Linked DNA regions of Oceanicoccus sp. KOV_DT_Chl. The protein of the gene in region 1 interacts with the protein of each later gene in a pairwise test. Links are inferred from orthologs where the notes say so. Each region holds a gene or a part of one and is shown on either strand. Other genes may lie near its edges.

Region 1 (16,005 bases):
GAGAGGGGTGTAAGCCTCTCCACTGCGGAAAGATTTTACTTGTTGCCAACGCGCGCCCAATTGCAATACCAATGCCTCGTTCAGATTTATTTTATGGTGGGTAAAAACACCATACTGCTCGCCGCGAGAGAACACATTGCCCTCGGTAAATACTTTTAACAAGCCACCAAATGCAGGCGGCAAATTAATAAAGGTATTACTGGCGGTGGTGGCGTTGGAATCTCGTTTTTCATAATACAGACCGACCAAATATTCCCAATTCTCCATCTCAATAGACGATAGGCGCAGCTCTTGAGAAAACACATCCTGATCACTTGTAGTTCCACCTTCGGTAGGCTCACCTTCAAACAGATTGGCATAATCATAATCGGCATTCACCACATCACTTGTCACCTGATAACCACTGGTCGAAGCAAGTTCATAATCGCCAACAGTCCATTCCACATTCAACACACTCAGACGGTTACGTTGTTGGTTCCTTAAAACATCTTCTGCCAAGGTTTTTCTATCACTGTGCTCCAGCGCTGGATAGCCTTTACCTAAATTATCAGCGCCCTCCAATACGGTTAATCTATCTCTATCAACCTCTTCATACTGATGCGTCAGGTGTAACGTTAAATCATCTGCCGCTTGCCAGGACAGTGTTAACCGGCCGGACGTACTTCGACCTTCGCTATCAACACCGGTGGTGACACTCTTTACATCACCCTGATCATTCTCATCGTAAGAACCCGCAACCCTAACACCGAACGTGTCACTCACTAATGGAAGACTAGCAGCGTATTGAGTATTAAAACGGCCACGATCACCAGCGGTTAACTGCACATTGCCGTCAAGCTCCTGCAGGTTAGCTTTTTTAGTAAATAACTGGATAGAGCCACCAGGCGATGTCCTCCCCTGAACCGTACCCTGGGGACCCCTCAATACCTCGACGCTTTGCATATCGTACATTTGCCCAAACGCCACAATAGAATCGACCGGGATTTCATTCCAGTAGGCCTGCACCGAAGCACTCGCACCAGAGTAGGGATTAAAAGTAATCCCTCTAAGACTAATAGTAGCAGGGCCTGTTGTTGATGAACTTAAGCTAAGACCCGCCGTCAGCGCCTCTATATCCTGCAGCTGCCTAACTTCAAATTCATTTAATGTAGATTCGCCTAACACGTTAACTGTGGCAGGAACGTCCTGTACAGACTCCAGTTTTTTCTGTGCAGTGACAATAATTTCTTCAAGCACCAAATTTTGTGCCGTCACCAATAAAGGAACCGACGCTGCAAATATCCCTAAAGCAAGAGATGTTTTTTTTATGTAGCCATAATTAGACATTCTATTTCTCCCCCAAAAAAATTTATTACGCACAAAAGCTAATCTAAAAATGCAGCTGATAAAGTAAAGACTTATCATATTGAGCACCCTGCGAAAGTTACCAGCAGCGTAACTTTTTGCTATGCATTAAATCGACTTCTATACCGATACTTCCACGACTTCTTAAGCTAAACCAAACATATAAATGTAAACGTTTACATTTTAGACTCTAGCACTCAAATAATTTAAAAAACAGGTTATTTTCTGCTAATAACCTGCCAAATCCTGCTATCCAAGAGCTATGGCTTCTGGCCGGCCCAACCGATGGCTTCGGTGATAAGGCTTTGGTAGCGTTTATCCTGATAGACCGATTCTAGATGCCCTGGCGCCGAATACACCGCGCGCCCTGCCCCCACATCATGCGCCCAGACCAAGGGGTGATCATCACCCATAGCCCAAAAGTTAGGGTCGTAACTTTTTTCATCAATAGTGAGCAGCACTTGGCTGCCCGCTGTTCTGACGCTACTCTCAAAGCTGTACCACTCATCCTGCAGCACCCACTGTGCTGGCAACTCGCGGATTATCGGGTGTTGAATAGCTTCAGTGTGCAAGTTGCCCTGCTGTATTTGTGGCCACATCGGGTGCATCGTAAACTGACTGCGAATCACTTCATTGGCATACCAATCCCAGCTTTTATGTGAGCCATCACCCGCAGCATGAATCCCCACATAACCACCACCCCCGACTATAAAATTCTCAAAGGCCCGCTGTTGATCAAGCGTTAAAGCGGGTCCGGTAGCATTATTCCAAACCACCACATCAAATCTGGCAAGCTGCTCAGCATTAAATACGGCACCATTTTCGGTAAAAGCAATAGCCCACTGCTGCTGCTCAGCGATCGCTGCCAGCAGTTGCTTAGCTGCAGGAATCGCCTCATGGTGACGAAAACCATTGGTCTTTGAAAATACTAGTACAGAAAAATCACGTTGCGCAAGATCCAATACCGGCGGCACGAAATCAAACACCGGGTCGGCAAACATCTGTGGCTGGTTACGCTTGTGTTCGAGAATAAAATTCCCCACCAACAACCCAAGACTTAAAATCACTACAGCAACCACTAGCAGTGATATTTTTGTAGTTTTACTCATGACTGCTTGCTCTCGAGCTCTTTACTCATTGACCGCTTCAACAGCAGCGTCATCAACAACAGGGTTACCCCCATCCAAAACAAAACAGGTTCATAGGGGTCAACTCCTCGCAACCAACCCATAGCCCGTAAAAAATTACAATCTGCACCAATCGAGTAAACACAGTCCAATGAAGACCACATGTTTTCACCCGTTTGTTTGCTCACAAAATAATAAACCAGGCCCACCACAGTGAACTAACCACAGTTAATAACGCACCCAGGGTAAAAAATATATTAAGGATTGTTTTAGTTTTCATATTAGATTTTTCCTGCCTTTAACTGTTTAACGGCATAGTCAACCGCCCTAGCGGTTAAGGCCATATAAGTAATCGATGGATTGACACACGACGACGAGGTCATACAGGAGCCGTCGGTAACGAAAAGGTTATTTACATCATGGGCCTGATTCCAACGATTAAGTACAGACTCTTTTGGATCGTTACCCATTCGCGCCGTGCCCATTTCATGAATAGCACTTCCCGGTGCGCATCACTGTCCATAACGCCAACATTGATAGCACCCGCCGCTTTTAGCATAGCTTGCGCTTGCGCCATCATATCCTGAGTCATGTTTTTTTCGTTTTCACCATAGACACTATCAAATCGTACCTGTGGAATACCAAAACTTTTTTGGTTCATCCAGCATCATTCGGCTATCCGCATTGGGGAGGTGCTCACCAAACCCGGCAAGGTAAGCCACCCAGGGACCAGGGCCACGCATCGCTTGTTTAAAACGCTTGCCAAACCCTTTGATCTGGGGCGGACATGCTTTTCCAGTCCATGCGCATAGCGCCGCCTTGATAGCCATAACCTCTAACAAAATCACCTCTGAATTATTGTCGGTTAAATTTCTAAAGCGCGGTGTATAAGTACCGTTAGGACGATTACCAATAGTGTATTTATCGAGATAGCCGGGCATGATGCCATAAGCGCCATACCCGGACGTGTGATCCATTAGATAGCGACCCTAACGCACCGCTACTATTGGCCAGTCCGTTTAGGAAAATGTTGGGAGCGGGAATTCAACAGTATCTGGGTACTGGCCACAGTAGAAGCACAAAGAAAAACCAGTTTTGAACGATAAGTAGTCTTGGATAAATTGTTCGCATCAATCACTCTGACCCCCGACACCTTTTGAGTGACCGGGTCGTAATCCAAGCTCTCTACCACACTGTCAGTACGAATAGTTAAATTGCCGGTTTTTTCTGCGGCGGGTAATGTTGAACTCTGACTGCTAAAAATAAGCACCCACTGAACAGCCTCGGGCAACAGGCACCGCGATTATTCTTCGCCTCGGTTTGAACTGCACAACGACCAATGGTCATATTGCGCCCAGAAAATGCGCCTCAACACTCTCTTTTATTTTTCGCTCAACAATATTCATCGCCATTGGTGGCTGAAATTCACCATCGGGTAAATGTGGCAGGCCTAACTTTTCGCCACTAACGCCAACGAATTCCTCAACATAGGAATACCAGGGCGCTATATCTTTATACCGAATTGGCCAATCGATACCGTGACCATCCTTTTTATTGGCCTCAAAATCCAGGTCACTCCAGCGATAAACCTGTCTTCCCCAGAGCAGCGATCGCCCACCTAAAACATCGGCACGCTTCCACTCAAAGGGTTTTTCTTTGTCATAAACGTAAGGATTTTTTTTGTCATTATTAAAAAAATGGCGAGTGGTCTCATCAAAAGCATACACCTTGCTTTGGATAGGGTACTCCTCAGCGTACAACTCACGCAGCGGTTTTCCGGCATAGGGGATTTTCCACGGTGGCATATGCTCACCCTTGTAATCCGCACCATGGCGCACCGGCGAACCACGCTCAAGCATTAATACTGTTAAGCCTTTTTCAGTGAGTTCTTTAGCGGCCCAGCCACCGGAAATACCCGAACCCACAACAATGGCATCAAAATCAGCTGTATTGGTCATGTTGACATCTCTCTACTATTTGATTAAACGCGAATAAGCACATAGACATCATGATGACCACTGCCGCTCCACATCTGCCAATTCGATATCACCATAACGCATCGGCATCGGATCATAATTAAGCTCTTTGGTTGCGCCCAGTTCCGAGCTGTAATACCCCAGCACCGTCAGCTCTTTCAGCTTAGTGAAAAAAGGCTTATCCTCATCCTCTTCGTTACCCATAAGGTTTTCTGGTTTGGCAGGTTTGTAAGCTTCACTCTGCTTTTCGGCGTCTTCAAGCGCGGTAATTTGTTGATCCTCGGTTGAGCTGAGAAAGCTCTGTTTAAATTGTGCAAGGCAATAAGCATCAAGCGACTGCAGTCCCTCAATATAAATGGTTCGTTCACGTGTGGTATACCAATCGGAAACCATTAATTCGATAAAGTGCGGGACACCAGCGTCAATAGCACCAGGCGTATCAGTGCGAGGAATAATCATCTCAGCCAAAACTGCGGTCATTGACTTTTGCGCGGAGGAAAATATCGGCGTCGCAATCTTCACCCTGCCATCGACTCCGGACAACATCGCATTAACGACCGACGCGGAACTCAGACCACCTAATAAAATGGCTGCATTTTTTAATAAATCTCTTCGATTCATGATAATTCCTCAGGCTGTTGTGCGTTTTTTCGGCCACTAACACCGTGTCAATTTTAAACTCACGATTAAAGCAAACATGTTGTGATATGTGATGAAATAATAGTCTGGCTTTAGTTGCAGTTGACTAACCCATTAATAATGGCACTTCAATAAACCATTCAAAAGTGCAGCTATTATTTATCACCCCTATATATAGCGATTTTTATTAGCCGGTAGAGCCCATACAGCAATGCCAACGCCAGCAAAACTACTGCCAGCACCAATAATCCCCCCTTGATAAATAATGGGCCATAACCTTTTTTATCCGAGCTCGTCGCACGCATGTACAATTCGCGAGGTTCTGCAGCGGCAATATTTTTTTCTAAATCTGCAATGGCTTGCTGCATACGAGTAACGCGCTCAGGATACTCAGCGGCAATATTATTTTTTTCCGAAGGGTCTGTCTCAAGGTTAAACAACATTAATTCATGGCTGTAGCGATCAAACTTGATAATTGGCTCCAGTATTTTTGGATAACCGGACCGAGCCAGTTTCAACTTCCAGTTCCCTTCCCGGTAAGCAACAATTTCTGGCGCGGCGGCGGAGTTATAAAAAAACTGGCGCTCAGTTGCTACCCCATCGCCTGTAAGGATGGCCGTAATATCTTCACCGTCGATGGTTCTATCCGCAGGTAACGGCACATTGGCCAGCGCAGAAAAAGTGGGCATTAAATCCATCAAACTGGTGATGGAGCTCTCCACTCGACCACCGTTAATTTGCGCTGGCCAATGAATCACTGTGGGCACTCGCTGGCCGCCCTCAAAGGTAGACCCCTTACCATCGCGCAATGAACCTGAAGAGCCACCGTGATCACCCATCGCTAACCACGGGCCATTGTCAGATGAAAACACTATCAAGGTGTTTTCCAACAGCCCCAGCTGACGTAGTTTATCGACGACTTCACCGGTACTCCAATCCAGCTCCTGCACTACATCGCCATATAATCCGCCTGCGGATTTGCCTTCAAACTCAGGGGATACATACAAAGGCACATGGGGCATGCTGTGCGCAAGATATAAAAAGAACGGAACATCAGCGTGCCGCTCAATGTAATCCACCGCTTTTTCTGTATATCGACGTGTTAAGTAACGCTGATCAATCGGTTCATAAATAATTTTCTGGTTTTCATAAAAAAAGAAATTTGCCATGTCATTGCTGAACGGCACCCCATAAAATTCATCAAACCCCTGATTCCAGGGCATGTAACGATCTTGATGACCCAGGTGCCATTTTCCCACCATGCCGGTGTAATAACCTGCCTGCTTGAGTTGTTCGGCAATGGTAATCTCGGACAATGGCATGCCATCTGGCGCGTCCGCCATAAAGACATGACTCATACCCATCCGCGCTGCATAACGGCCTGTCATCAGACCGGCCCTTGACGGCGTGCACACCGGAGCGGCCGCATAGAACTGCGTCATCCTCAGGCCATCTTCAGCCAGCTGATCAATACGTGGAGTGGCAATGGTTTTGGCACCAAAACTACTAATGTCTCCGTAACCCAGATCATCCGCTAAAATCACAATGATATTGGGCGCTTTCGCTACAAGCTGCTCCTCGTCACCCACCACCGCGCTTGCCATCACCGGCAATACGGCAAGCAAACAACCAATACTTACCCGTACTATACGGGGTAGAAAATAGCTCGTTCTCGACTGTCGAATCATTGTTCTCTCGCGACTAAATGTACACATACTGAATCAAGAATATCCCGTCAACTCGTGTGAAGGAATGCTTTGAACTGCTGAGTAGCTGTCATTTTCTGCTATCTTTCTTTAGTATTAATGACCACTCAGGTATTGCTCATTTCAGCTCATCATCCATTAAAATCAGTTAATGACGTAAGCTCCGAATTTCATAAAAATGAAACAGGAATCATAAAACTGGATAACACAACTATGCCCTCCCAATTACAAATAGCAGCCCATCTTTGTTACCACTGGTATACCGGCAATCTCGACGCCGAACATATAACCAGCGAAGGGCTGGACGCCTTACATAGCTTTCTAGGCTCTCCACTCAGCGCCGATGAGCTTATTCAATTTGGTGAGAAATTTCGCCAGAGCAAAGATTTCAATGCATTACAAAAAAAAATTAGCAGCCAGTGGCAGCACCGCTTTGAACCTAACCCCATTATTGACGACCATGAGTCACAACAATTTCTACAGATAATATTCGACAGCTTTGATCACTCGCTTATTTTTGACCACAGCATCATCGCCAACATAACTCACACCGCACGAGGTGGTGCTAGCGACAGGGAAAACCAATTTTCCGGAGCTATGCCATGCTGGACATTACACCTCACTACCCAGGGCAAAGCACTGGTTCTCAATGAAGAGATGGAAGTCGAAGTAACGCCCGGTGATTTAATGTTGTTTCACCCAGAGGCAAGCTACTATTATGGCCGCCATCCAACCGCCGATCATTGGGAGCACCTCTGGGTACTATTCCAGCCTCGCGCGCATTGGAGCGAGTGGCTGGACTGGAACGTATTAGACAAGGGCATCCTCCATCTATCAAAATCCAGCAGTAACCAACAGTCAGTCATAGAGCAGCTATTCCGCCAGCTAATTAATTTAAAAGATCACCATGGTCGCTACCAAACGGATTTGCAATATAACTGCCTCGAAGAAATATTAATCCGCGCCAAGGAAGAACAATCCACTACTACTGGTAAGCCTGTTGATCAACGCATTCAAAAAGCCTGCGATTACATCACTATGCATCTGGCAGAGCCCTTTTACGTGGAAGACGTCGCCGCCACATGTAATTTATCACCCTCACGCCTCGCTCACTTATTCAAACAGCACATGGGCGTCAGCCTCAAATCCTGGGGTAATAATGCTCGTCTACAACAGGCTCGAAAACTACTGCTGCAGACCAATAACAGTATTAGCCAGATTGCCAAACAAATTGGCTACGATGACCCTACCCAATTTGCCAAAAGTTTTAAAAAAAATATGGGCTGTAGTCCTCGAGATTTTCGGCAGTCTTTTAAATCCTAACGCTAGTGTCTTAGCCCCATCGTCACATTATTTAGATGCTCGATCTCGCAGCCAAATAGCACCAAATATCGGTAATAACATCAACGGAATAATGGCCACCGATTGAAAAGATTCAACAGATGCAAACCGCAATACCTGATCCAGCTCCTCAGCTGACAACACACTTAGGGCCTCAACACTTCCGGCCGCCTCAACTTTAGCCGAATCAAAAATCCCGCCCATTACCGGCAGTAAAAATTGAATCGCCATACCGCCAGCAAAACCCATTAAGCCCAACATCAAAGCACCCCCCTTAGGGAATCGCTCCGACACCACGGCCAACATAGTCGGCCACATATAACAGACACCAATACCCCATACTGTAGCCGCCACAAAAGCGGCAATAGCTGTTTCAGCGATACTCAAAAAATACAAACCGATCGCTGCTAACAATGCGCTTAACCACAACAACCCTACCGACGAAAAACGCCGAGCCACAGTGCCTGCAAAGTGGCGCATCACAAACATCAAGGCGCTAACGTAAACCAACAACAATATACCCTGCATACCGACGATGCGTGACAACGCTAAATTTACCCACTGCCCCGGCGCTAGCTCAGCCGCAGCTGTACCCCACATACAAATCCAGAACAACCAAAATAATGGTTGGCGTAATAACTCTTTGAACATATCCTGATAACTGACACCAGTGACCACTCTTTCTGTTTCAGGAAATTCAGTGTGACTCACTAACCAGGCCATTACTGCCGCCGGCACAATCAATACAAAAAGATTAAGCTCCCAGGCAAAATTCATCGACGAAAAAAGTACTCCCAACAACCCTCCAACGACAATCCCCGCCGGCCACCAGGCATGCAGAATATTTAATCGGTGGGTTTTTTCATCAGGGTATAATGAAGCTATCATCGGGTTACTGGCAGCCTCTACCGCCCCCCATCCCAGCCCGGTTAATAACAAGCCCACTAAAATTAAATTGCTCACCAACGAACCCACGGGCAACGCAGCTGCCACCAAAATCAATACCGCACCCAACACATAACCCAGTGCTGACAGTAACAACATTTTTTTCATGCCGATCACATCAACCAGCGCGCTGCCAAATAACAAGGTTAAAGCAAAGCCAGTAAAGGTAATTCCCAACGCCTCGCCAACCATAGAAGCAGACCGCGCCAAATCAATCTGATCATAAATATTAGTTTGTAAATCAGGGGCTATAGTTGCTCTAACCGCAAAACCCAAACCAATCATAAAAATAGATAAATTGCCGATCAAAAATAAACGTTTTTTATCCAGTGGGGACTGTGCTTGTGTCATGAACACCTCCGACATGATTGTTTTTTTGCAGACGGCTTATGGCTAACAGATTTGCTAAACTGTAAAACGCTGGCATGCCCCACTACCTCTGAAACAATAGTCATAGACCTAAAATCCGTTTATTGAGTAACGGATCAGCATCAACGCTGGCAAAATCATCAAACGCTTTATCGGTAGTGCGAATAATATGCTGATTGATAAACGGAGCTCCTTCGGCGGCACCATCTTGTGAATGTTTTAAACAACATTCCCACTCAAGCACGGCCCAGCCCTGATAATTGTATTGGGCTAATCGGCTGAAAATGCCTGAGAAATCTACCTGGCCATCACCCAAAGAACGAAACCGCCCCGGGCGATCAATCCAGTCCTGATAGCCGCCATAGACTCCGCTGCGACCATTCGCTCTGAATTCGGCATCTTTTACATGAAAGGCTTTAATGCGCTCGTAATAAATATCGATAAAAGCGAGATAATCCATATGCTGTAACAACAAATGACTGGGATCATAGAGAATATTTGCACGCGCATGATTATTGGTTACCGCAAGAAAACGTTCAAAAGAAGCGCCATCATGAAGATCTTCACCGGGTGAATTTCGTAGCAGACATCTACACCGGCCTCATCAAAGGCATTCAAAACCGGCAACCAGCGCCGACCTAATTCTTCAAAACCGTCGGCGACCAAGCCTGCTGGACGTTGTGGCCAAGGGTAAGCAGTGTGCCATAGCAAAGCACCGGAAAAAGTCGCATGCGCGGTTAAGCCTAAACGCTCACTGGCCTTGGCTGCATACAATAATTGTTGAGTAGCCCACGCCATACGGGCTGCGGGATTGCCCCTGACTTCTGCTGCGGCAAAGCCATCAAATAGCTCATCATAGGCAGGGTTAACCGCGATCAATTGCCCCTGCAAATGTGTCGACAATTCACTAATGGCTAAGCCGTGTTCCGCCAACATTCCGGTTATTTCGTCGCAATAAGTTTGGCTTTCCGCAGCCAATGGCAAGTTAAATAGCGAGCTCTCCCAGGTGGGGATCTGTAGCCCTTTATAACCCAAACCAGCTGCCCACCCGGCAATCGCTTCCAGTGTATTAAAAGGCGCATCCTCACCAGCGAACTGGGCCAAAAAAATCCCAGGGCCTTGCATTTTACTCATGATCGACCTCCTGATTTAGTGCTGTGGAATAACATGCCATTTGGTCTCGCTATTACCCGCAGTGACAACTTGTTCGATAAAAACCATGCCACGTACTGCTTCATCAATACCCGGGACATCCAAAGCCTGCGCCGAAAGTGTCTCCCCTAGCAAACGTGACTGTATCTGGCTGGCAAAATTTCGATATAAATTAGCAAATGCTTCAATGTAACCTTCAGGGTGCCCCGCCGGGAGGCGTGTATTCGCGTTTGCCATTGATCCAACAGCGCCGCCGGTTCGCAGCACGAGGCTGGGTTTATCGTTATATTTTATGACTAAAGTGTTCGGGTCCTGATGCGACCAGCTCAAACTGGCTTTATCGCCGTAAAGCCGAATAGATAGCGTATTCTCTTCACCGATCGCGACCTGACTCGCCAGCAAGGTCCCCCGAGCACCTTGGTCAAACTTCAAAAAAACTGCGCCATCGTCATCCATCGATCTCCCAGCTACCACATTGCCTATATCAGCACACAGTGCCGCTGCTGTCAGGCCGCTGATATACTCAACCAGATTAAATGCGTGCACCCCGATATCTGCCATGCAACTGCTGATACCTGCTTGCTTGGGGTCAAGCCGCCAAGCCGCTTGTTTATTGTCAGCTTCAGCTTGCTGTGCTGCCAACCAACCTTGTGTGTATTCGACGACCACCTTGCGAATATTTCCTAACTCACCGGACTGCACGCGCGCGCGCGCTTCCTTGACCATTGGGTAACCGGTATAAGTCTGGGTGATACCGTAGAGCAAACCAGAATCAACAATCAGCGAACGCAGTTCCAATACCTCTTCCACATTCAATGTTGCCGGTTTATCTGACAATACATGAAAGCCGTATTTGATCGCCTCTACCGCAACCGGAAAATGCAAATGATTGGGTGTCACAATGACTACGAAGTCCATGCGAACATCCTCCGGCAAAGCCGCTTCCTGCTGCATCATTTGCTGGTAACTTTGATAACAACGTTCCGCAGGAAGGTACAAGGCCTGCCCTGACCTCAAACTGCAGTCGGGGTCGTGACTAAAGGCCCCACAAACTAGGTCTATCTGACCATCAAGATTGGCCGCCATCCGATGAACGGCACCGATGAAGGCACCCTCCCCGCCACCAACCATTCCCATTCTCAGCTTTCTTCGCATTAAAGCGCCTCGATTTTCAGCTATAAAGATTGAATATTTAATACACAAGCAATAATGTAAACGTTTACATTATTGCTTGCAAGGCCTCGAGGAATAATTAACAGCTCGTTAATTATCTAGCTAAAACGCCGGAAGTTTTCACAATAGGGATTAGCCCAAGCAAACACAGCCGCTGTGGCGTGTTTCAGGGTGTTTAGGAAGAGTAATGCTGCAACTCAACAGCCTTTTCTTATAAGGACTGGGTAGAGGCACGCTCGATTAACTGATGTGGCAACTCTATCCGCCCCTTAGGTATACGCTCATCACCCAACATCCTCAGCATCAGATTCATCACCTGCTTGCCAATCTCTTGAGTAGGCTGCCTAATGGTCGTTAACGGCGGGTCAGTGAACTCGGAAAAACTAATATCGTCAAAACCAACGACAGAAATATCCCCGGTATCGTTAAGCCCGCGGCCTTTATGGCCGCCATTGCCCCTATCGCCATCTCATCATTAGCCGCAAAAACGGCGGTGGGCATTTCACCCCTGGACAACAACTTCATCATCGCATCCCTACCCGAAGCCAAACTAAAATCACCCTCAACCACCCAGCGCCGAGTATCTGTTACCCCGACTTTTCGCATCACCTGGCGATAGCCGTTTAGCCTATCCTTACAAATGGGAGACGCCGAAGGTCCATTAATATAAGCCACCTTAGTATGACCCATCGCCGTTAAGTGTGTGACCGCATCAATAGCCGCAGCAGTATTATCAATACAGACAGTGGGCACAGGAATGATACCCTCGTACTCACAGGCCATAGCAAAGGGGGCCAGGCTGGATCAACGGTGGTACGACCTTTTTTATAGCTGAAAGGGATATTGCCACCAAAGAAATAACGCCATCAGCCTGTCGCTGCGCGACCATTGCCGCATAGGCCTTCTCACCTTCCGGGTTAGATTGTGTGTCCCCTAAAAGTACTTGGTAATTACGTTTTTGGGCGACCCATTCAATACCCTGAATGACCCCGGCAAAAAAAGTATTGGTAATATCCGGAACCAATACCACAATTGAATTGGTTCTACGACGACGGAAGTTACGCGCTAAAGAGTTAGCGACATAACCGCTGGTCGTTACCGCCTTCATCACTTTTTCTCGGGTAGTCTCTGACACCTTATCAGGTTCAGCCAAGGTTCTGGATACCGTGGCAGTAGAGACACCTGCGAGTTTAGCTACATCTTTAATTGATACCATAAAAGCTAACGCTTATTGATTGATAATTTTTTATACCGCTTACTGTACACTATCAGATGGAAGTTTATTTAAATTATCAATGTAATAAGAGTCATCAATAAGACAATCACGGGCAGTAATTCGGCTTTCAGCACCTAAACATTTGACATCATATATGGCACTACATACGGCTAGTGCTGCCGAGTCACATAGTATCGTTTGGTCACAACCGGATACTCCCTGACTTTAACTGTCTTCTATTTAATTACATCTAACTGACTGACTATTCATGCTGAATATTGTGGATAATTCATAGAGAAACTTTCACTCTGGCCAAAACCAAATCTACTCTGTAACAGACATCTTGTATACGATCTTTTCTGGCTCATTGAACTCAGACCTCCCATTCAGACAAAATATTTAATCACTTGGAGGCATCCAGAATCGCTCACTTGCTTGCTTAACCCCCCAAACTAAAGATACTCTGGATACAGATTTTTCTTATAAATGTCTTTTATAGAAATTAATTTTAACGTTATTATGTGCCCAGCCAAGTACAGGGCAGCCAAAACCGAACACCTCTTTTAACACCTTAAAAGATTCTGCAAGCAAGCACCTTTACAACGCCACTTGAATTGTATAATCGATACTGTAATTTTTTTCACCGGAATCTATTGTATTATAATTTTTGGAATATTTGACTATATAAACAAGAGCAATAAAAAAACATAAAAAAACCGACTGTTTTCACAGCCGGCTAAGGGAGACCATGATGAAACTCATGGGTTTGAAACGCTTGCTATTAATCGCCTAATAACGCCAGGTTACGCTAGCACCGTAGGTGCGAGGTGCGGTATAGGTTTCATACAAATTACGCCACTCTGTTACCGCACTGACATTCAATTCATCAGTCAGGTTTTTACCCCACAGCTTAATTTCCCATTTGTCACTGACCGTCACATATCTCAATGCTGCATCGACAGAATACTGGCTATCGATTTCTGTGATTGCTTCATTTTCATTTTCGAAGAAATATGAATCCTGATAACGATAATCCGCGCGTGCATTGACGGTGGCGCCAGAACTCAGCGACCATTCATATTGAATAGCCAAACTAGCGGTATTATCTGCCGAACGTCGCAAGCTATTACCCTTCAGGTTAATACCGTCCTCGACAAATAAATCACCCGTAATTTCAGTATCCAAATAGCCGTAAGTACCCGAAATAGTCAGACCTTCAGCAACTAATGCGATCACTTCAAGTTCAACCCCTTGCGACGTTGCTTCATCAGCATTAGTGGTAATAATGGCAGGCGCACCTAAATCATTATCAACCAGCTGGTCTGTTTGCAGATCATCATAGTCAGTACTAAACACCGAAAGGTTTAACTGCAAGCGGCGATCAAGCCACTGTGTTTTGGCACCCATTTCGTAGTTAGTAGCGTATTCAGGATCATATGAAATTGTTGCTACATCACCGGCCTCTACTATAATTGGCGCCCCCAGCCAGAGCCATCATCAATCGGCTTGGCATCTTCACCATTCCAACCTCCGGCTTTATAACCTTCAGATACCGTGGCGTAGAAATATAAATCTTCTGTCGCCTGAAAACTGAGTGTGGCATTACCAGTAGTTGCATCCCAATCTTTACTGGTTTCTACATCGTAGAAAATTCCATCTTCCGGCGCATTACGCGTGGCACCAAAATCTTTATCATCCACACTGTGGCGAATACCCAGAGTCAAACTCCATTGCTCGTTAAAGCGCCAGGTACCCTGACCAAAAGCGGCGTAGGAAGTAGTGTCAACGGCGGTAGAATTACCTTCTTCACCGAAAGTACCAAACGCATAGTAAGAGTGAATATCAAAATAGAAATCAACATTTTCTACGCGCTCTACTTCTTCTTCAGCATAATAAACACCGGCTAACCAATCTAACTGATCATCAAAAGCCAGGCCGGTAAAACGGAATTCCTGTGAGAACTGATTGGAGCTTTCTTCCTTTACCTGATTCCACATTAATGAGGGATAATCATGTGGGTTTTCACCCGAAGCTGAAGGATCGTAATCCCAGTTATCCGGGTGATCATCCAACTGAAAGTTTACTAACGGGCTAACATAGGTACCAGCCGCATTATCAACTGTGGTGTAATCATTATCACGATAAGCAGTAATTGACGTTAAATGAAAGTTATCAGCATGCCAGTTTAAAGTGAATGCAACACCTTTCAGATTTACATCTTGTTGACCGTCCAGAATGTTAGTGCCTTTCCGAGGATCTGTTGCCACCCAATCCGCATCACTGCGATCACCATCTGAAATACTGGTATCGGCTTGTGCCAATGAACGCCAGGGCGCCGTGCTGTCTTGCTTGTATTGATCAACGCTTAGGTTCCAATCCAGCTGATCACTGACCTGATAGGCTAATTGGCCGCGTAAAGAAAACTGTTTTTGATCATCGACATCATTACCGGTGTAATAGTTATGTGCAAAACCATCGCGTGATTTTGAAGAGTAACTAACACGGGCGGCCAACTTATCAGTCAATCCGCCGTTTACAAAACCTTTGGTCTCTAACGCTTCGTAATTACCAACACCTAACTCAACCATCGCATCCTGCTCCTGGGAAGGTTTGCTGGTGATATAGCTTATAGCGCCACCCACTACATTTTTTCCGTACAAGGTTCCCTGTGGGCCGCGTAAAACTTCCAGCCGCTCCAGATCAAATATTTCTGTTGCAGCAGCAGCACCACGTGACATAAACACACCATCAACATAAATACCAACAGCCGAATCAGAACCGGCACTTTCCATATCACTACCGATGCCACGAATAAAAAGATTTGGCTCACTGGCGCTTTCAGTATTAATTTGAAAGCCTGGTACACGCCCAGCCAAATCACCTACACTTTCAATTCTGGCATTCCTTAAGGACTCACTACCAAAGGCACTGACGGCAATAGGCACCGACTGAAGGTTTTCCGATTTGTGGCGTGAGGTAACCAATACTTCTTCGAGGGCTGGAGCGTCAGCAGCATA
Region 2 (16,118 bases), on another replicon or contig:
TTAGGCGGTGGCCTGGGGGTGCGCTACAACGATGAGCAACCACCTGCGCCTTCAGCCTACGTAGCAAAAGTGTTAGAGCGACTGGGCGACCGTGATGTCACCCTGGCCTTTGAACCTGGCCGCTCTATTTGCGCCAATGCGGGAGTGTTATTAACCAAAGTCGAATACCTTAAGCCAAACGCTCACAAAAACTTCGCCATTATCGATGCCGCCATGAACGATATGATTCGGCCGGCACTTTATCAGGCCTGGCTGAATATCCAGCCAGTGGCACCGCGTTCAGACGGCGAAGCCAAGCTCTGGGATTTGGTGGGCCCTGTCTGTGAAACCGGTGATTTTTTGGGCAAAGACCGTGAACTTATTCTTGAGCAAGGGGATTTATTATCCGTCGCCTCTTCAGGCGCCTATGGATTTACCATGAGTTCCAACTACAATAGCCGAGGACGCGCAGCTGAAATTATGGTGGATGGTGATACTATGCATGTCATTCGCTCGCGGGAAACCATCGCCGACCTGATGCGGGGTGAAGCGCTGCTGCCATAAGACTGTCGTCCAGTCTTAACGAAACCAGCCTTCTCTCCAGCGACTGCACCTGAACAGCTGCAGTCAAACAGCATCACCCTAACCGCGCTAACGGCGAAGCGCAGGAGAGATTTTATGTTGTTACGCTTCACTAAAATGCACGGCCTAGGCAACGATTTTATCGTGCTGGACCTGATCACCCAGCGTTTCAACTTGCAAGCCAGCCATATCAAGCAACTGGCCGACCGCCATTTCGGCATCGGTTGCGATCAGTTATTGGTGGTCGAATTACCCACGCAACCCGATGTCGATTTTCGCTACCGTATTTTCAACGGTGACGGCAATGAAGTAGAGCAATGCGGTAACGGCGCTCGCTGTTTCGCCAAATTTGTGCGCGACAAAAAACTCACCGGCAAAAACAAAATTCGGGTAGAAACCAATACCGGCATTATCGAGCTATCAATGACCGATGACCGGCAAGTGCGGGTCAATATGGGCAAGCCGGAACTATCACCGGCACTCATTCCCTTTGATGCTCCTGCTCGCGATAATAGTTATGCGCTCGAAGTAGACGGCCAGCACTACGACATCGGCGCTGTCTCAATGGGTAATCCGCACGCCGTAATGGTCGTGGATAATGTGCAAACCGCCGCTGTCGCCACCCTCGGTCCGGCCATTGAGTCGCACCCACGATTTCCACAGCGAGTGAATGCCGGTTTTATGCAGGTACTCAACCGCAAGGAAATTAATTTGCGGGTTTATGAGCGCGGTGCCGGTGAAACGCTGGCCTGCGGCAGCGGCGCCTGTGCCGCCGTGGTATCAGGGCAATTAAACGGTTTATTAGACCAGCGCGTAATCGTTAACTTACCTGGCGGTGCATTAACGATAGAGTGGCGCGGCGAAGGCCATCCCGTTATGATGACCGGGCCCGCTAGCACTGTGTTTGAAGGGCAGATTATAATTTAGGTGAGTGATTAACCCATGTCACCGCAGTAAAAGATTGAGAGGTACAAGTGGAACCGGCTAAAAAAAACAATAACGATAAAGACATCAGCGCCGAAGATGTGGCGAAATACCTGAAAGCCAATTCCGGTTTCTTCCTCAAGCGCGATGACTTGTTACTGGAATTAAAATTGGCCCACCCCAGCGGTCGAGCTGTTTCACTATTGGAACGTCAAGTCTCATTATTGCGCGAACGTAATATGGACATGCGCAACCGCTTAGGCGGCCTGTTAGAACATGCCGGCGACAATGATTTGCTGTTTGATAGAACCCGGCAGCTGGTACTATCGCTACTCGAAGTACAGGGCCTGGATTCGCTGGTTAATACCTTTACCCGTAGCATGCTAAAAGATTTTAAAATGGATTTTGCTACGCTTACTTTATTTGGAAAACCTGAAAACTATCGCACTGTTGCTTCCCGGGTGGTGCCACTGGATGACGCCTACGCCAAAATTCCCAACCTACTCAAAAATGACAACCCTACTTGTGGCGCATTACGCCCGGAAGATGCCGAATTTTTATTTTTAGAGCAGGCCCATCATGTCGGGTCTGCGGCCGTGCTACCGCTTAGCTTTGGTACACCCTTGGGGGTTATCGCTATTGGCAGTAGAGGCGCCAATCATTTTCATCAAAATATGGACACCTTATTTTTGGGTTATATTGCTGAAGTGCTAAACCGTTTGCTCTCTCGCCACCTGAATTACTAAATCAGCACACCGGGATCGTTCGATGACTACGAAGGAAACCCAGACCAACGATGAATGGCAACACCAGCTGCAACGGTTCCTTAATTATATAGCAACCGAGCGTCAGCTCTCTGGCCACACCCTCAGCAGTTACCAACGCGACCTGGAAAAATTTATTCGTTATTGTCGCCAGCAATCTATTCTTCAACTCGAACACGTTCATAGTGCTGATGTCAGGCAGTGGGTCGCGCAGCTTCATCGCGGCGGTTTAACCGGCCCCAGTTTACAGCGGGCCTTATCCGCACTGCGCAGCTTTTATAAATTTTATAACCGCAGCGGTGGCAAACATAATCCCGCACTGGGCATTCAAGCACCCAAGTCAGCAAAGAAATTACCCAAAGTATTAGATACCGATAATATGCAGCAATTATTATCAATTGAGGGCAATGACTGGCTCAGTGTCCGCGACCGCGCCATCTTGGAATTATTTTACTCTTCCGGTTTGCGCCTATCCGAATTAGTGAATCTCGATTTGAACGATGTTGATATCCGTGATGCGTTGATAACCGTTACGGGCAAAGGCAATAAAACTCGCACTCTGCCGGTTGGCAGCTTTGCCCTTAAGGCGCTGCAGCAATGGTTAAAAATTCGTGCCAATGTCAATCCAAAAGACGAGGCCCTATTTATTTCAAAAAAGGGAGAGCGTCTAGGTCAACGCGCTATTCAGCAGCGTTTGAAAAAATACAGCGTGCAGCAAGGTATGGGACAAAATGTCCACCCGCATATGTTGCGCCATTCCTTTGCCAGCCATGTGCTGGAATCCAGTAGTGACCTGCGCGCAGTGCAGGAAATGCTAGGCCACGCCAATATCTCCACCACCCAAGTCTATACCCATTTGGACTTTCAGCATTTGGCCAAAGTCTATGACCAGGCCCATCCAAGAGCGAACAAAAAAAAATAATACTTATTTAAACCGGAAGCTGAGCACAAGATTTTTATTTCTTACAATTGATAGCGACAATTACTATATACTGCCGCCATGAATAAAAACCCGATCAAAGTCATCACCTTCGATTTAGACGATACGCTCTGGGAAGTGCAGCCCGTTTTAATGCGCGCTGAAAACCTGGTCTATCAATGGCTACAGCAACATGCGCCTAAAGTATCAGAAAAGTTTACTATCAAGAGTTTTATGCAATGGCGCTGGGACATCTATAAACAAAACGCTGAGCTCACTCACCAGATGACTCAACTGCGACTGGTAGCCGTCGCAGCTGCTATGCGCGAGGTGGGGTATGATGCCGAACAGTCCCAGCATCTTTCCGAGCAAGCTTTTGCAGTATTTATTAAAGCTCGCCACGATATTACTTTTTTTGATCAAGCCATCCCGTTACTTGAACAACTGCATCAACACTATACCTTAGGCGCGTTAAGTAACGGCAATGCGGATATTTTTCAATTAGAAGCAGCGCCTTACTTTGATTTTTCATTTTCTGCTGAACAGTTAAATGCCAGCAAACCTGACCCCGCTCAATTTAATGCGGCAGCGCAACAAGCGAAAGTGGAAATGCATGAGATTATTCATATTGGTGATAATCTTGAACACGATATTGAGGGCGCACAGCAAGCAGGCTGCCACAGTATTTGGTTTAACCCCAAAAATTTAACTGCACCCAATCACATCCAACCCAGCCAGCAAGTGACTTCACTGGCCGAGATACCCGCTGCCATTCAGGCCATTGCACACGCTGCAGCGATCAAATAGGGCGCTGACCATAATGGCTGATCGGCTTTTTAGGTGGATCAGCCATTACATTGCGATCCACTTGATCAATCTTGCCACCACGGGATAAAAAAGCTTCTATGTCTGCTGACATTTTTTCATGCAAGCGTTTACGCGAGGCCAGGGTCCGGGTGTCTGCTCCCTCTTCACGACTACCAATAAAATCCAGATCAATCTCTGATTCGTGTTTATCAGCTGGAGGCCGAACTGAACCTTGCTTTGTTTTTTTGGAATACTGAGTGGCCATAGATCACCTCTTATATTTACATATAGAACGCTGGCGTTCATCACCGTAAAACCCACTCAACATTATTGCCAAGCGGTTGCTGCAACAACGCTGAGAGGAAGATTATTTATAGCCTATGGCCAAATAAGGGCAATCGAAAATTGGGTGTTTATTTAGTCTTTTTCGATCTAAAATAAATTGAGCTATTCGCGATTCTGACTATTACTTGAGTGTTTACTTTAACTATTGATGACTAAGCCTTGGTTAGCCTTTAATTTTTATTCTGCTGCTACTTTGTCGCATAAACCGCTCATTGCCATCAGTGCCTGTTTGCATGGTGAGGCCGTTCGTTATGACGGTACCGCAAAAAAATTATTGCTGCTCTCTGAACTGGCCGAGACCGTAGATTTATACCCTGTATGTCCTGAAGTTGGCGCGGGCATGGCCATTCCTCGTCCACCGATTCAGCTGCAAAAACAGACCAACGTTATTGCCGCCATTGGTCGAGATGACAGCACTCTGGATATGACCACGGCATTACAGCAGTATGCACCCCGAAGCATTGCCGCGGTAGAACACCGACTCAGCGGTTATATTTTTAAGTCGCGTTCCCCTAGCTGCGGGGTCGAATCTACGCCGCTATTTGATCCACAGGGGCAAACGATTGGCCTTACTAGTGGTATTCAAGCCAAGTACATCCAAACCACTTTGCCCTGGCTACCACTACGAGAAGAACAGCAACTGGCCACACCAGAGCAATGCCAACAATTCATCATGCACTGCCTTATCATGCAGGATCTAATCAATGGCTATAACCACGCTGGCGCTGAAAAGTTAAACCAGCACTACAGCCCATTACAAAGCCGATTTAATGTCAGCCAGCGAAAGCAACTTGATGCTGAACGGAATCAACCGGATAGCTATTGGCAGCTATTTAGCGAGGCGTTGGCAGGGTTGGAATTAGAGACAATCACTAACTAAAAGAAAGCGCTGCCTGAATAGGCAGCGCCAAATTGAACTAGCGGTTACACCGCATCTTCGTTAGTTTCACCAGTACGAATACGGATAACCTGCTCAAGTGCTGACACAAAAATCTTACCATCACCAATCTTGCCAGTATTAGCCGCGCCACTGATGGCTTCGATTACTTCATCCACTTTTTCATCGTTGATAGCAATTTCCAGCTTTACTTTAGGTAGAAAATCGACCACGTATTCGGCACCACGGTACAACTCAGTATGGCCTTTCTGGCGACCAAAACCTTTCACCTCAGTGGCTGTAATACCCGTTACACCGACTTCTGATAACGCCTGGCGTACATCGTCCATCTTGAAAGGCTTAATAATCGCTGTTACTAATTTCATTCTCGGTTCTCCCCCTGCTTTGTAGCAGCTATCTGACAAAAGTATCTCTTTGCCAAGCTGATAAGCTTTTGATTATGTCGTGGCGCTAAATTAGCTAGCTCCTGAACGAAAAGCAAGGATTTAGCTAAAAAAGACCTCATAGTACTCCATCCCTACGGCTCCTTTTTTCCCGCTCTATTTAACACACCAGCCCCGGAGGCTTATCAGCGCGCACAAAAAAGGGCGCCAATCAGGCGCCCTTTATTCTCAAGCTATCGAGATTATTTAGCAGTAATGAACTCAGGATAGGCTTCCATACCACACTCGGAAAGATCCACACCTTCGTACTCTTCTTCTTCACTAACCCGGATACCGATAACCGCTTTGATGATAGCCCAGACAATAAGGCTGGTTACGAATACCCAAACAAAGATAGTCGCAGCACCAATCAGCTGGCCAGAGAAGCTAGAGCCATCATTAGTCAGAGGTACCAATATCAGACCTAACAAACCCACCACACCGTGTACAGAGATTGCACCAACTGGGTCATCAATTTTCAGCTTGTCTAAAGTCAGGATTGAGAACACAACTAATACACCACCTAAGCCACCGAACAACGTCGCTTGCAAAGCAGTAGGCGTTGAAGGCTCAGCGGTAATGGCTACCAGACCAGCTAACGCACCGTTTAAAGCCATGGTCAAATCAGCCTTGCCGAACAGGATGCGCGCTACGATCAAGGCAGCAACCAAGCCACCGGCAGCAGCGGCATTAGTGTTCATGAAAACGACTGCAACACTGTTTGCACTCTCAACTGTAGCAGTCGCCAAGACTGAACCACCGTTGAATCCGAACCAACCCATCCACAGGATGAAAGTACCTAAAGTCGCTAAAGGTAAGTTTGCACCGGGGATTGCTTGTGCTTGGCCATCGGCACCGAATTTGCCTTTACGTGCACCTAGCAGTAATACACCAGCCAACGCTGCTGCAGCACCTGCCATGTGAACAATACCGGAACCAGCAAAATCAGAGAAACCTAAGTCGCCCAAGGTGTACATACCGAAAACAGCAGCACCGCCCCAAGTCCAGGCACCTTCCATTGGGTAAATAACACCCGTCATCACTACCGCAAAAGCCAGGAAAGCCCATAACTTCATACGCTCAGCAACTGCACCGGAAACAATCGACATCGCAGTAGCAACAAACACTACCTGGAAGAAGAAGTCCGCAGAAGGTGCATAGGTCGCAGGCTCTTCAGCACCAGCAACACCATCAGCGACGATGCCATCAAGGAACATAACAAAATCACCACCACCGTACATGATCGAATAGCCGCAAACCATATACATAATGCTGGCAATCGCATACAAGGCGATATTTTTGGTTAAAATTTCTGTGGTATTTTTAGAGCGAACCAAACCCGCTTCTAACATGGCGAAACCCGCCGCCATCCACATTACTAACGCACCACAAATTAAGAAATAAAATGTGTCTAAGGCGTATTGCAGTTGAAAAATTTCATTTTCCATTTCTAAGCCCTCCACAAGCCTAAGGAATTAATATTAAAAAGACTTAGATAGCCTCTTCACCGGTTTCGCCAGTACGAATACGAATCACTTGATCCAGTGATGAGACGAAAATTTTACCGTCGCCAATCTTGCCAGTGTTTGCTGCACTGGAAATAGCTTCGATAACTTGATCAGCCGCAGAATCTGCAACGGCTACTTCAATTTTTACTTTAGGTAAAAAATCGACAACATACTCAGCACCACGGTATAGCTCTGTGTGGCCTTTTTGACGTCCAAAACCCTTTACCTCTGTTACGGTAATGCCTTGCACACCGATTTCAGAGAGTGCTTCACGCACATCGTCCAACTTGAACGGTTTAACTACAGCTGTAACCAGTTTCATTGGTTTTCTCCTGATTAATATCTAACAGTGCAGCTAAGTGGCACCGAATTTAAAGTTAAAAAAACCAGCCGTGCCGAAACACGGCTGGCCAGATTAGTGCTTAATGAATGTTGCAAGCAACAGGGGGGAGACAAAAAGCACTAAATGGTTATCGGAATATTGAAAAAAATTTCAGCATTCCGAAATTACAATCCTGCTTATTGAATAGGCAGACTGTAAGACACAACGAAGTTCAGATCGTCATCAACATTGCCTGCATCGTCTTCATCAACTACCTGACTGAACGTGAAAGACACATTGTCGTTATAGGCATAACCGATATCGAAGTGAGTGTAATCGTCGTCAGAATCTTCATTGTCAGTTTGACCAACAGTGAATGAGAAAGCACCGAATTCAGCACCAACAGTCAAGTAGGTATAACCTGAACCACCAGCAATATTGTCATAGTAAGTTACGCTTACTGGGCCAAAGCCTACAGATAAGATAGCTTCAGACAAATCACCGAAATTATCGTCTCTTACGCCACCATCAGGGTAAACATAGTTCCATACGCTCAGATCAACACTTACTTCGCCAAACTCTGCGCCGTAACCAACAAACAAGTCATACTCGTTGCCAGCAGTGTCATCGCCTGAAGAACCCCAGATACCACCGTACAAACCACCCATGCTAGCAACCAGGTCACCAGAAACTGCAGGTGAACCATCACCTAAATCCTGACCACGCCACAAATAAGAAGAAGCAACCGCTACAGAAGCAGCAACTTCGACTTCAGCCATTACAGCAGGAGCAGCGAAAGTAGAAGCAGCAACCGCAGTTGCTAATAGTGTTTTAATTGTTTTCATTCCTAAGTCTCCAAAAATATTTAATAAAGCTTTCGGTTAATCAGAGCCGGCCTGAATCTTTTAGCAAACCCATCAGCCAGAGCTGCATAACAAATAGCATATGGCGTACCAACTTTTATAAATTTATAAAAATCAGTAACTTAAGAAATATAGGAGATAAAAACATAAAATCCACCCCAATTTAGCGCACTGATGCGCTCGCCTTAGGTGCGGACCACCATTTTTCGCACCAATACAGGACACAACGGCTGGAAATAGACAAAATTGGGGTTATTATGCGAGAAAATGGCGCTGTTTTCGTCAATAGCTAACTTAATTTTAATTTTTAGGACGGTAAACGGCTTTTTTTTATTCCAACAAGAAAAGCCCTGCTCATTAATAAAGCAGGGCTTAAGAGGCAAATAAGAATACGGGCTTAGGAGCTTAAAGCTTGTCTTAAGGGGCTGACTCTAAACTATCCAGACGCTGTAATAAGGAACGCAACTCCTGCTTTATCATATCTATCTCCTGCTCACGACTGCCTGCAGTCGCAGCTGGCGAGGCGGTCTTTACTGGGGCGCTCACCGTCGGTGCGGCCAGCAACGCTTGCTCCACCAGAATACGCCCTGCTTGCCCATCATCACCTTTGGCACCCGCACTGGCTTTGGCACCGGTATCGCCACCGCCGCTCCAGGCTCTATTCCCGGTCAGTGTTTTTTCTTGATATAGCGACCTTCACTACCAGCACCCGGGCTACCGGCTCCACCACCAGCACCTGCGATACCCGGCTCAGCCTGAGCCTGCACCAGATTAATCACCCGCGATACATCCAAACCGCTTTTTGCCGGCCAATAAATTACCGTGATATCACCGGCATTACCGCCATGGCCACCAGCACCACCAGCGCCAGCATCTCCGCCCGCCGCCGCGCCTTTACAGCCTTGTTCTTGTGAATTGGCAGCACTGCCATTGCCACCATCGCCGCCGCTACCGCCGGCACCACCACTACTATTGATTTGCAGATCACCCAACGCCGCAAGCCCAAGCTGCAAGCGAATAGACACACCTTTGCCCCCCTTGCTACCCGCACTACCGGCCTCACCAGCATTGCCACTTGAACAATCACTAACAGCAGCGCCGTTGTTACCGTTTTTACCTGCAGCGCCAAGCTTACCGCTACCATCGATATATACCTGACTTCCAATGTTCGCTTGCTCAGCTCTTACCTGCCACTGGCTAACGCCATCAGCAAAGATGATTTTGGCACCATCGCCAATAGATAATTGGCGAAGTGACAAACGCTGTTGCTCGATACCGATGGTATAGGTTTCACCCGCAGGAATAGTTAGGGAGTCAGCGGCCCAGACAGGTACCGAAATTATTGTGGCAAACAGCAACGCAGTGAATTTCATTCTGAGGATACTCAAATTATTTAATATAGTTGCAGCGCAGCTTACCGACTCAACCTGCCAAGTCAACTGGCGAAGACAGCTTGTCCACTAGATGGGTAGAGCGAGTTTTTGGCCTGCACCAGCAGGCGAGAAAGTATTTGCCCGGTAATATTAAACCGTCATATGGCCACGAACCTCGTCTTCAACCATATCTTCACTGCGCCCCGCTAAAATAATTTCGCCTCTATCCATTACTGCGTAAGCGTCACCCAGGTCCCTGGCGAATTCAAAATATTGTTCAACTAACAAAATCGCCATATCACCCTGCTGTTTCAAAATAGTAATGACATTATGAATATCTTTAATAATCGACGGCTGAATACCTTCGGTAGGTTCATCCAAAATCAATAACCGTGGTTTCATCACCAGCGCGCGAGCAATGGATAACTGTTGCTGCTGGCCACCGGATAAATCACCACCACGACGCCGGGTCATTTTGCGTAACACCGGAAATAAATCAAAAATATCTTCATCGATTTTTCTTTGTTTACGCGGCAGGGCAGCAAAGCCGGTTTGTAGATTTTCCATCACCGTAAGCTGAGAAAAAATTTGTCTACCCTGTGGTACATAGGCGATACCTCGCTGCGCACGAGCCGCTGCGCTCAACTTACTGATATCCGCACCTTCCCACTCTACTCGTCCTGCGGAAGATTTATGACGACCGGTAATGGCCTGCATCAGGCTGGATTTACCCACGCCATTACGACCCAATACGCAGGTAATCTCACCTTTCGCGGCAGCCAGACTAACATTTTGTAAGGCCTGACTTGCCCCGTAATGCAAATCGATATTTTCTGCTTTTAACATACTAGCGCCCCAAATAAACTTCTATTACACGCGGATCAGCGGAAACCACATCCAAACTTCCCTGCGCCAATACACTGCCTTCATGCAACACGGTGACTGGGCAATCCAGTGCACGAACAAAATCCATATCATGTTCAACTACAATTACCGAATGCTTTTTACTAATGTCTTTTAACAGCTGTGCTGTTTCCATTGTTTCGGTATCAGTCATACCACCGGCAGGCTCATCAACCAGTAACACTTCCGGGTCCTGAATAATCAACATGCCAATTTCCAGCCACTGCTTTTGGCCATGCGATAAATTGGCGGCTAAGTCCTCGGACTTTTCTTTTAAGCCAATCAATTCAATGACTTCATCAATGCGCTGCTGTTGTTGCGCGCCAAGTTTAAAAAACAACGACTGCCAAATTCCCCTCTCACCCGCCAAGGCCAGATCCAAATTGCCACGAATAGACAAACTTTCTACTACGGTAGGTTTTTGAAATTTTCGGCCTATGCCCATATTGGCAATATCGGCTTCATCATAACGGGTCAAATCCACTACATCTTTATATTTAACTTCGCCTTCATCAGGACGGGTTTTACCGGTAATAATATCCATCATGGTGCTTTTACCCGCGCCATTCGGACCAATAATGGCACGTAACTCTCCTGGAGCAATATCCAGCGATAAATTATTGATCGCCTTAAATCCATCAAAGGTTTTAGTCACCCCATTAAGGTATAACAGACTTTGCGGATTTTCTTTTGCAGGTAATGTCATACCGTCGCCTCCTGTGTGGGCGTAGTTTTAACAGCTGATTTTTTGGACTTCCATTGATCTATAAAACCCACTACACCATTAGGCAAATACATAGTAGTCAACACAAATAAACCGCCCAGCATAAATAACCAAATCTCTGGGAAAGCACCCGTGAAAAACGTTTTTCCGTAACTCACAATAAAGGCACCGATCACTGCACCATATAAAGTACCGCGACCACCTAAAGCTACCCAAATAACAATTTCAATCGATTTTATTGGGCTAAACTCACCAGGATTGATAATGCCCACCTGCGGCACAAATAAGGCACCCGCAATTCCTGCTAATACGGCAGAAAAAACAAACACGAATAATTTATAGTGCTCAACTCGGTAACCCATAAAGCGAGTACGGCTCTCTGCATCGCGAATGGCGATTAAGACACTGCCAAATTTGCTTTCGGTAATAAACCGGCAGGCAATATAAGCGATCACCAGCAGCAAGGCACTAATCAAAAATAAGGCAACAGCCGTGCTATCAGCAAGCAAACTAAAACCGGCGATTTCTTTAAAATCTGTTAGTCCATTATTACCACCGAAACCGAAATCATTCATGAAGAACGCTTGCAATAACGCATAGGTCAGTGCTTGAGTAATAATTGACAAATACACACCGGTGACTCTGGAGCGAAACGCCAGCCAGCCAAACATAAACGCTAACAAACCCGGTACTAACAACACCATTAACATGGCATAACCAAAACTATCAAAGCCTTGCCAATACCAGGGCAACTCTGTCCAATTTAAAAACACCATAAAATCGGGTAAGTCGGGATTACCATACACACCGCGATCACCAATCTGGCGCATTAGATACATACCCATGGCATAGCCACCGAGCGCAAAAAATGCGCCATGACCTAAACTTAAAATACCGCAATAGCCCCACACCAAATCCAGCGCTAACGCCAGTAATGCGTAACACAAATATTTTCCTAACAGCGATACCACATAGGTAGGCACATACAATAGTGAGCCTTCAGCTACAAACTGATTCAACCCAGCCACCACAATCGCAGCTAATAGAATAAAGGCAATCAGTTTGCTGCCGATTCGATCATTCATTAATAAGGTGAGTAATACTGAATGTTTTAGCACGATGCTTCCCCTGGATATTCAATAGTGGCAATGGAAATAAAAACTAGGAAGGTCATAATCAATCCTCCACGAATCGACCTTTGAGCGCAAACAAGCCTCGTGGTCGCCATTGAATAAATAAAATAATAAATACCAGCACTATAATTTTTCCTATGACCGCACCGGTATACGGTTCTAAAAACTTATTAGCGATACCCAAACTCATTGCGCCAAAGAAAGTGCCTAATAGGTTTCCTACACCGCCAAATACCACCACCATAAAAGAATCGATAATATAACCTTGACCCAAATTCGGCCCAACATTAGTGAACTGGCTTAGCGCTACGCCGGCAATACCTGCAATACCGGAACCCAAACCAAACGTTAGCGCATCAACATAACCGGAATGTATGCCCATGGAATTTGCCATAGGCCTATCCTGCGTTACCGCTCGCATTTGTAAACCTAGCAATGTTTTTTTCAACATCAATGCGAGTACACCTAACACTATCAAGCTAAAAAACAACACATAAATGCGGTTATAGGTAATGGCAACTGCATCATTCATCTGCCAAAAACCACTGATAAAATCAGGGCTCACCACCGCTACATTGTTTGAGCTATACATACGCACTGCTTGCTGTAAGATCAGGCTGATACCAAAAGTGGCGAGCAGCGTATCTAACTGGCGACCATATAAATGCCGAATAACCAAACGTTCAATCAATACCCCGACCAAGCCTGAAACTAAAAAGGCTGCAGGTATCGCGATAAATAATGAGTATTGAATAAAATTGGGGAATATTTGCTGAACCGCAAAGGTGGTATAGGCGCCCAGCATAATCATTTCGCCATGAGCCATGTTAATCACGCCCATAACGCCGAAGGTAATTGCCAGGCCAATCGCGGCCAATAATAAAATAGACCCTAAACTCAAGCCAAAAATAAAATCTTCGATAACTTTATAAAAACGCAACTTGCTTTTTGCGTCCTTTAACTGCTTGACCGCCAACGCCACTATTTCAGGATTGGATTCAAGATATTTGCCACTGTCATCGCGTAAAGTGAGGCGATTCAGTACATTGACTGCCTCTGGTGCTACGCTGCCACCTATTGTTTGCATGGCATTTAATCTTAGCGTTTGATCTTTACTATCAATATCAATCATCGCCAATGCCAGCTGCATGGCTGATTTAACTTTTATATTTTTTTCTGACTTGATTGCACGATAAATTTCTTCACGCAACTCCGGGTCTGGCGTCTTGGTAAGGTTTTGTGCCGATAGCAAACGTAAATCATCGTTTTTAACGGTCAATTCTAATTTTGCGATATTAGCCCGCAATACCCGTCGCAATTTATTATTGATGCGAATTTTAGTAATCGTTTTCTTGTTAGTGATATCTAATACTTCACCGCTTGTTACCAAGGTAATTTTTAAGCGGTCTTCAATCTCGTCAATATAAACCAACTTTTTGTCTTCATCACGATAGTACAGCCGTGCGTCTAACAACGCCTTTAAACTAGGCAATACACGCTCATCATCAATAATGGCCAAGGCATCAATAGCTCTAGCTTTTTCTTTATTAGAGTTTGTTATCAATTCTGCTAGCGCGTCTTCAAAATCACTCGTCAATGCAACAGGAGCAAAGAAAAGACATTGTAAACAGAGAAAAATTAATCCGAGGCGTTTCATTTACTGGCCCAATTTATTAAAAAAAATGGCTTCTTACTTTGCAGTAGAAGCCACTATTATTAGCGCAGGGAGAGAGGTATGGAACCGCCCTCCCGGCAGCCACATAGTTGACTGGTCTACATTCACTTAGAACATGAATTTAGAAATTTTGACCAGAACATTTTTTGGTTTCAGTATTGTAGTTACCACAGTTGATAGCAGGGTTCTGCCAATCAGAGATAACCTTTGCTGACTCAGCCAAATGATCAGTCCACGCATCACCAGCAACTTCCTTGGTTTGCGAAACAATCTCAAATTGACCATCAGCCTGAATTTCGCCAATCAATACTGGCTTGGTAAAGTGATGGTTTGGTAAAACCTTGGCCATACCACCGGTTAAGTTACTCACTTCAATGCCATACATCGCAGGACGTACTTTATCCACTTCAACTGAACCCGCTTTTTCAACGGCTTTAGCCCAGGCTTTAAAACCAATATAAGTGGCTTCCATTGGATCATTCGTTACGCGCTTGTCATCACCAATGAATTTTTCCACTTGGCAATAAATTCATCGTTGGCGTCAGACTCGGCACTCTGGAAGTAATTCCATGCAGCCAAGTGACCAACTAATGGTGCTGTATCAAAACCGGAAAGCTCTTCTTCACCTACCGAGAAAGCAACTACTGGAATGTCTTCCGCAGAAATACCCTGGTTAGCTAGCTCTTTGTAGAACGGTACGTTAGCATCGCCATTAACTGTTGAAACAACCGCAGTCTTTTTTCCCGCTGAACCGAACTTTTTGATTTCAGAAACGCGCGTAGTCCACTCAGAGAAACCAAACGGCGTGTAGTTAACGGAAATATCGGCTTCTGCTACACCTTTGCTGATTAAATACGCTTTTAAGATTTTGTTAGTCGTTTGTGGGTAAACGTAGTCAGTACCTTCCAATACCCAACGCTTAACGCCTTCTTCTTCCATTAAATAATCTACCGCAGGGATTGCCTGCTGGTTTGGCGCTGCACCCGTATAGAAAACATTTTTAGAGGATTCTTCACCCTCATACTGTACGGGATAAAATAACAAACCATTTAGCTTTTCAATAACCGGTAACACTGACTTACGTGATACTGAGGTCCAGCAACCGAAAATTACATCAACATCTTTTTGCTCGATTAGCTCTTTGGTTTTTTCTGCGAATAAAGGCCAATCAGAAGCGGGATCAACAACAACCGCTTCCAGTTTTTTGCCCAACAATCCACCTTTTTTATTTTGCTCTTCCACCATCATCAACACGGTGTCTTTCAAGGTCGTTTCACTGATTGCCATCGTGCCTGACAAAGAGTGCAATACACCGACTTTGATTGTATCTGCTGCTTGTGTAATCGCTGCGCTTAACGCGAGCGCGGCAACACCTAATGCTTTAGCACCGGTTTTCGCCCACTGCTTTTTTATTTCCATGATTGATCTCCAAGGATATTGTTCTTGTTTACGACACAAAGCCTTAGAGCAGAATTAATGCCAATCTTTATTTTTTTTCTGTAATAAGCTAAAAAATCATTATGATTCATAGGCTTACGCCACAGCATATTCCTAAGGCATAAGCTCTGCGTCCATAATGGCGCAAAATTGCGCACAACTTCAGTGCGACAAAAAAAATGCGCCTCATTTATGAACGTTTGGCGAATATTGAATAACGAATAGCACTAAACCTAGCTACCAGGTTGCCCCAGTCAGGCTTACATGCAATGAATAATCAAAAAGAGAGGGCAGCTTTAAAAAAGCCGCACCATATTGGGGATGTGACTTAGACAGCCACAGGGTCAGGGGTCAACATACCTTGATTGATTATGAAATCAATAATATCGGCCAAGCCCTGCTGAGTTTTTAAATTGGAAAAAACGAAGGGTCTGTCGCCACGCATTTTTTTAGCATCGCGATCCATTACCGCTAAATCAGCACCAACCAAGGGCGCTAAATCGATTTTATTAATCACCAATAAATCTGATTTGGTAATGC

Evidence for each region.
Region 2: the proteins of araC (region 1) and xerC interact in binary tests that used the Escherichia coli proteins (3 or more experiments, as listed by UniProt). The link is inferred for Oceanicoccus sp. KOV_DT_Chl from one-to-one orthologs.

What each region holds. Positions count from the first base shown.
Region 1 is NZ_FQLF01000005.1:460,098-476,102, forward strand. Bases 6,245-9,060 are described here. They hold araC (arabinose operon transcriptional regulator AraC), read left to right. Parts: upstream 6,245-7,005; coding sequence 7,006-8,115; downstream 8,116-9,060. Other genes in these bases: UNITIG_RS19540 (sulfatase), read right to left, coding at 6,245-6,774; UNITIG_RS19550 (sugar MFS transporter), read right to left, coding at 8,143-9,060. Outside these bases: UNITIG_RS19515 (TonB-dependent receptor), read right to left, coding at 1-1,326; UNITIG_RS19520 (ThuA domain-containing protein), read right to left, coding at 1,605-2,453; UNITIG_RS19525 (hypothetical protein), read right to left, coding at 2,450-2,635; UNITIG_RS24625 (GMC family oxidoreductase), read right to left, coding at 2,753-2,956; UNITIG_RS24630 (hypothetical protein), read right to left, coding at 2,884-3,132; UNITIG_RS24635 (hypothetical protein), read right to left, coding at 3,092-3,448; UNITIG_RS24640 (GMC family oxidoreductase N-terminal domain-containing protein), read right to left, coding at 3,475-3,762; UNITIG_RS24645 (FAD-binding protein), read right to left, coding at 3,815-4,429; UNITIG_RS19535 (gluconate 2-dehydrogenase subunit 3 family protein), read right to left, coding at 4,478-5,068; more of UNITIG_RS19540, read right to left, coding at 5,242-6,244; more of UNITIG_RS19550, read right to left, coding at 9,061-9,429; UNITIG_RS19560 (Gfo/Idh/MocA family protein), read right to left, coding at 10,597-11,754; UNITIG_RS19575 (LacI family DNA-binding transcriptional regulator), read right to left, coding at 12,545-12,988; UNITIG_RS25220 (TonB-dependent receptor domain-containing protein), read right to left, coding at 13,778-14,473; UNITIG_RS19585 (TonB-dependent receptor), read right to left, coding at 14,455-16,005. UniProt on the Escherichia coli protein: Transcription factor that regulates the expression of several genes involved in the transport and metabolism of L-arabinose. Functions both as a positive and a negative regulator.
Region 2 is NZ_FQLF01000002.1:1,622,536-1,638,653, forward strand. Bases 1,284-4,212 are described here. They hold xerC (tyrosine recombinase XerC), read left to right. Parts: upstream 1,284-2,253; coding sequence 2,254-3,171; downstream 3,172-4,212. Other genes in these bases: dapF (diaminopimelate epimerase), read left to right, coding at 1,284-1,488; UNITIG_RS11365 (DUF484 family protein), read left to right, coding at 1,536-2,231; UNITIG_RS11375 (HAD family hydrolase), read left to right, coding at 3,250-3,975; UNITIG_RS11380 (hypothetical protein), read right to left, coding at 3,968-4,212. Also shown: lysA (diaminopimelate decarboxylase), read left to right, coding at 1-543; more of dapF, read left to right, coding at 658-1,283; more of UNITIG_RS11380, read right to left, coding at 4,213-4,240; UNITIG_RS11385 (DUF523 domain-containing protein), read left to right, coding at 4,469-5,200; glnK (P-II family nitrogen regulator), read right to left, coding at 5,245-5,583; UNITIG_RS11395 (ammonium transporter), read right to left, coding at 5,844-7,088; glnK (P-II family nitrogen regulator), read right to left, coding at 7,132-7,470; UNITIG_RS11405 (TorF family putative porin), read right to left, coding at 7,668-8,315; UNITIG_RS23095 (hypothetical protein), read right to left, coding at 8,751-8,909; UNITIG_RS23100 (hypothetical protein), read right to left, coding at 9,002-9,706; urea ABC transporter ATP-binding subunit UrtE, read right to left, coding at 9,857-10,552; urea ABC transporter ATP-binding protein UrtD, read right to left, coding at 10,554-11,315; urea ABC transporter permease subunit UrtC, read right to left, coding at 11,312-12,418; urea ABC transporter permease subunit UrtB, read right to left, coding at 12,510-14,123; urease accessory protein UreG, read right to left, coding at 15,907-16,118. UniProt on the Escherichia coli protein: Site-specific tyrosine recombinase, which acts by catalyzing the cutting and rejoining of the recombining DNA molecules.